Metabacillus sp. B2-18: one gene and its partner. The protein of the gene in region 1 interacts with the protein of each later gene in a pairwise test. Links are inferred from orthologs where the notes say so. Each region holds a gene or a part of one and is shown on either strand. Other genes may lie near its edges.

Region 1 (3,555 bases):
AGTTTTCTCAAAATCAAAGCTTTTGCCATTATCAGCAATCATTACTTCTAATCGATCTTCATATAAACCAAATCCAACGACCACTTCGCCCTCTTCATTGGTCTTATATGCATGCTGAACAGCATTTGTACAAGCTTCACTTGTAGCAATCTTCAAATCTTCAATATCATCATATGAATATCCCATTCTACTAGCAATCCCAGAGAGGGTTAAACGAATGATACCTACATATTCTGGTTTGGCTGGAACCTTCATCTCTATATAATCTACTAATTGCTTCATTGTACCCCACCCTCTGATTTTGAAGATATATCAATGATGTCACTTAGTCCAGTTATACTAAATAAGCGCTCCAGACGATCTGATAATTCTGCTAAATTTAACTGCCCGCCGTTTTTTCTTACGCTTTTCAACAAACCAACAAACACACCTAAACCCGTACTATCCATATAAGATACATTTTTTAAATTAATTGTAATATTAGGATTCGGCTCTTCCGCTAATGGTATGATGGCTTCTCTTAACTTAGGTGCTGTATAAGCATCAATTTCACCTGCGACGGAGACAATCGCTTGATCTCCAAGTTTATTTATTTCAACTTTTAAATTCACCCGTTATCACCTCAAAAGAACTTTTATGCTATTACATACCCTGTAAAAGATACTGCTAAACCATTCTTCTAATAATTATTAATGTGAAATCATCCCTTAATTGGAAATCCTGCATTTTTTCAAAATGCCTGTAGATTTTTTCTACAATTTGCTGAGACGTTAGATCTATATTCTGATGAATTAAATCTGTAATTGCTGATCTTTCAACAAACCCTTCGTCAGTCCTAGATTCTGTTACTCCATCTGATAATAGGACTACCATATCTCCAGGTTTAACATTCTTCTGATACTGCTTATATTTGAAGTTTTGATCGATCCCTAAAACAAGACCCTTAGCAGTAAGATCCTCAAACTCTCCGGTTGAGGAATGATAATAAAACCCCGGTTCATGTCCCGCTGAAGCATATGTGAATAAGTGGTCAACTGTATTATACATTCCGTAAAACATCGTAATAAACATGCTCGGATCTACATTCCGTTCAACCACTCTATTTAAATTTTCCAGGATTTGATTTGGATTTTTACGTGATTCCGGAAAGCTATCCATTGCATATTTAATCATAGACATGCACAAAGCTGCCGGAATTCCTTTTCCAATAACATCTGCCACCGCGATACTTATTCCTTGTTCATCCTGAACAAAATGATGATAATCTCCATTCATTTGCTTTGCAGGAACACTTATCGCTCCAATATCCAGAGAATCAATAGCAGGAACAGATGTCTCTAACAGTGTTTGCTGAACATTTGCGGCAATTTGGATTTCAGATCTAATCTCTAGCTGCTGGTCTCTCAAACTCTGATGTTCTTGATAGGCTAATCCGTATCCCATCATCACCTCAAGCAGGAAGTCTAATGAAGATAAAACCTCTTGCTGTATATCAGGGAAAAGCTCTTGAAGAACTTTCCTATGTGTACTAATGATTTCTTCAGGTGGAATCTGATGTTCAATCGTTTTTCGACTGAACTTTTGTCCTTGATAAAGTGCTGTTTCTGTTTGTTCATTTAAGTAATTTCTTAATAGCTCCGAATATTTTGTCTCAAGAAAATCACGATAATCCATTTACGTCCTCCTACCGAAGCCATTTCACCGCCTGAATATCTGTTCCTTCACCTACTGTGGAAGAAATATCAAATTCATCCATTAGACGTTTGACTCCCGGCAAACCTGCACCCAAACCTCCAGAAGTAGAAAACCCGTCTTCCATCACTTTTCGAATATCAGGAATTCCCGGTCCATTATCAATGGCTGTTATTTTCAAACCACTTTTTCCAAGGTCATTAATGCGTTCAATACGCATCTCCCCTTGCCCTGCATATAGATATATATTACGAGCTAATTCGGATATAGCAGTAGTAATTCTCGCTTGATCCACTGTACCGAAGCCAAGCTCTTTTGCAACATTCCGACCAAGTTGGCGGGCTGCTACAATGTCCCATTCGGTGACAATTTTAACACAGGATTGGTTTTCCATGCTTTACTCCCCCAACTCCCGCTGTAATGTTTCAAGCCCTTTTTCTAGGTCTAAAGCTGTTTGTACATCCTCAAGCTGGATGCCTAACTCAATTAATGTAATGGCAACAGCAGGCTGTATTCCTGTTAATACAACTTTTGCTCCCATAAGCTTCGACATACTAATTACGTCACCCAGGACCTTTGCGATGAAAGAATCAATAACATCAACTGATGTTAAATCAATAACAACCCCATTTGCACCTGTCTCATGAATTTTATGAAGGAGATCTTCCTGAAATTGTAGAGCAGTTTGGTCATCTAACTCCCACTGAATTGAGATTAGCAAACAATTATGAAGCTTTAAGATTGGTATTCTAGCATTCATTAGTTATTCCTCCAAGGATACGATTTGACGATTTGACGATTTGTCATTTCCAATGCAGATTCTATTCCTTTTTGAAGACTATTCTTTGTAATAACTTGACTTAGATCAATCCCCAGATTGACAATTGTTTGAGCAATTTCAGGTCTTATCCCAACCAATAAACATTTTGCACCAACTAATCTTACTGCCTCCGATGCTTGAATAATATGATGAGCAACCATTGTATCAACAACTGGCACTCCCGTAATATCGATTAACACAACCTCAGCACGATGCTTAACAACACCTTGCAACAAGTTCTCCATTATCCGTTTTGCTCTCTCAGTATCAATTGTTCCTACTAAGGGCATAACGGTAATATTATCAAAAACCGGAATAAGCGGTGCAGATAATTCTTGTAAAGCTATTTTTTGAAGAGAAACAGTTCGCTCCCAAGAAGATGCATAGTGATAAAGAACTTCACTGTTAATTGGAGCAATCCATTTATCAAATGCCCAGACTAACGCCATTTTCTCCTCATCAGTGTTCTCAACTGTCATCATCTCAAATAAAAGCTTACTCATTTCCTGTAAACTTGTTGAAATAAAACGAAGAGACCACCCTAATTGAACAACTCTTTGTGAAAACTCAGAAATCTTACTATTAATTTCATCATCTGACTTTCTAAAATATTGTAATAGTATATTAATATATTCATTGCAAATGTTTGTATATACTTGATCAGAAATAACGTTTGATACCTTCTGGTCATCCACGTTCTTCATTTTTTCTTCCCATTTTATAATCAGTTCTTCTCTGTTTGTTTGAATAAATGTCAAAAATGGATTAGAATCTTGACTCATCGTTCTGTTACTCCTCCTTAAAATTCACGGTCAATGTCATCGCTTTAATTATACAGATTTCTTTGGACAAAAAAAAGCACTACACAGAATACTCTTTTAAGTGCTATAGGGATTTTCCCATTAGTAAGACAAACATGTATACATAGATACGATAAAATCGTATACAAAAGAACCTTCAAAACAAAAAATAAAGACTCTGTTAAACAATTGTTATTTCATACAAAGAGTCTTCTGTCATCTATAATGGTGTTTTAACAAAGC
Region 2 (3,522 bases), 2.8 Mb from region 1 along the record:
TCTCGTCCATTTCTTTTTCCCCTTTTTGCAAAAGTGCTCTACTTAACATACTTTAAAACTTAAACATGTAAATGCAACTATAAGTTAGAGTTTAAATAAGAATAGTTTAATATACATATAACGATATTTTCTACCTAATTGTTACATTTTTTTAAAACAAATTACCTACACTATTATTCTATCGGTAAATTTTTATATTTTATTAATATATATAAAGTTAGTTAGCTTGAATGAATTTCTTTTAAATGATGAAACTATTCATGTATAATAAAAATGAGTCAAATTTCATAGGGAAAAATAACTATTAATCTTGGAGGACTGTTTATGAGTATATATCATTTTACAGCGAAAGCAATGAATGGAACGGAAAGATCTCTTGAAGACTATAAAGGAAAAGTATTATTAGTTGTTAATACTGCAGGTAGATGCGGATTTACATATCAATATGAAGACTTACAAAAGCTGTACAATCGCTATAAAGAAAAAGATTTTGTAATATTAGGGTTCCCTTGTAATCAATTTGATAACCAAGAACCTGATTCAAATGACGCCATTCAAGCGAACTGTCTATTAAACTATGGTGTTAGTTTTCCATTATTCCAAAAAATAGATGTAAGAGATGAAAACATTCACCCATTATTCGATTATCTATCACAAAGTAAACCTTTTGAGGGATTCAATCCTTTCCATCCTGTTGCAAAAATACTAATTCCGTTACTAAATGAAAAACACCCAGAATATTTAACAGATAATTACTCAATTAAATGGAATTTCACAAAATTCTTAATTGACCAGGAAGGTAACGTTGTAAAACGTTTTGAATGTACAACAGATCCTATTGACATGGAGCAGGATATAGAAACATTATTAAATAATGTAACAGCGTAAATACATGCCAAAAACTATTGGAACTTTATTCTGTTCCAATAGTTTTCCTTTTCTAACTATGATTTTCTAGAATTTCCTTAAAAATGTTTTTTACTTGATGCAGTTCATTTTCTTCTATTGTAAATTTAATAATCGATTCATCTAAATCAAGTGCTTCTGAAAAAAGACCAGCAAGGCCCCTTGCACGGCGGTCGACTTCTACTACAACCTCTATTTTATGATCATCAATTAAGAAAAACAAAACTTCCACTTCATCGAATTTTCCATAATACGAACCCGTTGTTGGAATAAATTCAAATTCTTGTACAAACGGTAATCTTTTTCTTAATTTAAATGAAGCCTCTTCGTTTTTGACCTTTCTTAAGGAAAAACCTAATTCTTTCATAACATTTAAAATCTGATCCATCATATTATTAGGTAAAATTGTCACAATATCTCGATCTTGTGGATCAAAAGCACCTTTTATGTCCACACCTGTTTGAATCCATACTTGTGATGAACCTACACTAACCGGTGTGTCTAATGGCATTTCAATTTGGAAAGGGAATGTTTTAGTTTCTCCAGGCATAATGACAAACGGTTCATTTAACTTAATGGTTGCGATCACAGCATGCTTATTGATTACGCGATCATCTTGTTCTTTTTCATAATTTGTGTTGACTGTTAAATAGATCTCATCAACTGCTTGTTCTACATTTCCACCTTGTACATCAATAACTCCTTCTACTTTTTCACCAATCATGATGGATGATTTAGAAAGTTTAGCATCAACCTTTGCAGAACCAACTCCAACACTTGCCAGTATTTTATTAAAAAATGACATCCTGATTCCTCCTCATTTTATGACCCTCTTATATCCTTCATAATTTGATTGATTTCATCATATGGTTCATCTAATTGGAGCATTTTACGTAGAATTCTTTTTGTATGGTCTGTAATATCCAACTCTTCTTCCCATGATCTTTTTTCCCTAGTTTTCGGTTGATATGAGGAATAAAGTAAAAATAAAAGAAAATGACCTAATGCATAAAAATCACTTTTAAATGAAACTTCTCGAAACAACTTTTTCTCTAAAGAATCAAATTGTTCAGAATGATTATCATTTATGAATCTAGCCAGACCAAAATCAATAATGTACTTTTCTTCTTCATTTTTCAAGATATTAGGAATACGTAAGTCACGGTGAACCCATCCAATATCATGAAACAATTTTACTAATACAAGTACGTCATAAAGCTCTTTCAATGCTTCTTCTTCTGAAAATGTCATATTTTCTATAAAAATTAAATCTTCATATGTTTTTCCTTTTTTATATTCCATCACAATAAAATGTTTTTCATTTTCTATAAATTCATCATAAAAAGCTGGAATAGAAGAATCATTTAAAGTTCTTAAAATAGTGACTTCATGTTTAAAAGATTCTTCCCCAGACTTTTCGAGCATTTTATATTTCCGTAATTGCTTTAGCACTTTATTCTGATTTTCTTCATCTTTCACTAAATATGTGAACCCATAGCTACCTTTGCCTAAAAGATTCTTAATGATATATCTTTCATTTACAATTTGATGAGCTTTTAATGGTTGCTCTGTTAGTTCAATCCACTTTTTGGTGAACTTGTTCATTAGCTACTATATGAACTAAAAAAACCACTTGATTTATGCTTTCTTTTGTAATGTTGGTGCCCATACTTTGACGGATGATAATGATGAGATTTTCTTCTTTTAAAATCACTCGAACTGTAGCTTCTTCGGTATGAATGTGAATGTTTACTTGAAGATAATAAAGATTTAAGGATTTTCTTTAACATATTAAATCCCTCTTTCTAAAAATTTTATTTTTATTATAGCTCATTAGTATATACGACAAAAAAGAACAAAGGTTTCATAAATTTCATACAAATAATATAGGAATTTAACTGAATCCATTTCATAATGTATCATTTGTTACCAAAAAACGTATGAATTTCACCTTTATTAGTGTTTTCATCCGTGTATTGTTTATTAACAAGTTCAGGATGAAGAAAGATGTTCGTTTTTTGATTTAAGAGTCATTATTATAAAATTAACTCAACTACAACTACTGTAATAAACAGCCTAAACTTAAAGGACGGTTTAATTATGAATGAAGAAATTAGAAATAAAAAAGCAAACGACCGGTTTCTTGAGCAGCAACTAAAGAATATATTGAAAGAATCTTCTCCTTTTGTTATTACACAAAAAGAAAGAAAAATAATCAACACTATTTCTAATGAAACAAAAATTAATAATAAAAATAATCTTACTAGAACAAATGCATATTTAACATTTTATCGTCAACATCCAGAGATTCATTGGGCTTTTCTTGCGCATATGGTTTCTCGCAATGGTGGATACAATATGACCGATTTGAAAAGTCCTTTACTTGAATCTTTCGTTGATAGCAAGCAACAAACAATTCTGTTTCATTTTTTAGAAAGAGCAAATGCCCTGATTTTTCATGATGCCTTTCCACAGCTATTACTCTATAAAAAAAGCAAAGAAGATTCTACTGATTATTCCCATTTATTACCTTCGTTTCATGTTTCTAAGTTCATGATACCAATTTGGAAATTCTTCTTTACTTCACAACAATCTTCACTGCTAACATATGCATTA

What was found.
Region 2: the proteins of LPC09_RS01210 (region 1) and LPC09_RS15365 interact in binary tests that used the Bacillus subtilis proteins (3 or more experiments, as listed by UniProt). The link is inferred for Metabacillus sp. B2-18 from one-to-one orthologs.

The regions. Positions count from the first base shown.
Region 1 is NZ_CP088245.1:217,304-220,858, reverse strand. Bases 386-3,382 are described here. They hold LPC09_RS01210 (anti-sigma regulatory factor), read right to left. Parts: upstream 2,087-3,382; coding sequence 1,685-2,086; downstream 386-1,684. Other genes in these bases: LPC09_RS01200 (STAS domain-containing protein), read right to left, coding at 2,452-3,294; LPC09_RS01205 (STAS domain-containing protein), read right to left, coding at 2,090-2,452; LPC09_RS01215 (PP2C family protein-serine/threonine phosphatase), read right to left, coding at 667-1,674; LPC09_RS01220 (anti-sigma factor antagonist), read right to left, coding at 386-611. Outside these bases: anti-sigma B factor RsbW, read right to left, coding at 1-282; more of LPC09_RS01220, read right to left, coding at 279-385. UniProt on the Bacillus subtilis protein: Provides the crucial link between the upstream module (communication of environmental stress) and the downstream module (integration of the environmental signals with signals of energy stress) that compose the signal transduction pathway controlling the sigma-B factor.
Region 2 is NZ_CP088245.1:3,041,390-3,044,911, forward strand. Bases 621-3,522 are described here. They hold LPC09_RS15365 (serine/threonine protein kinase), read right to left. Parts: upstream 2,512-3,522; coding sequence 1,729-2,511; downstream 621-1,728. Other genes in these bases: LPC09_RS15355 (glutathione peroxidase), read left to right, coding at 621-888; LPC09_RS15360 (sporulation protein), read right to left, coding at 941-1,711; LPC09_RS15370 (hypothetical protein), read right to left, coding at 2,511-2,696; LPC09_RS15375 (DUF2515 family protein), read left to right, coding at 3,007-3,522. In the rest of the region: more of LPC09_RS15355, read left to right, coding at 325-620.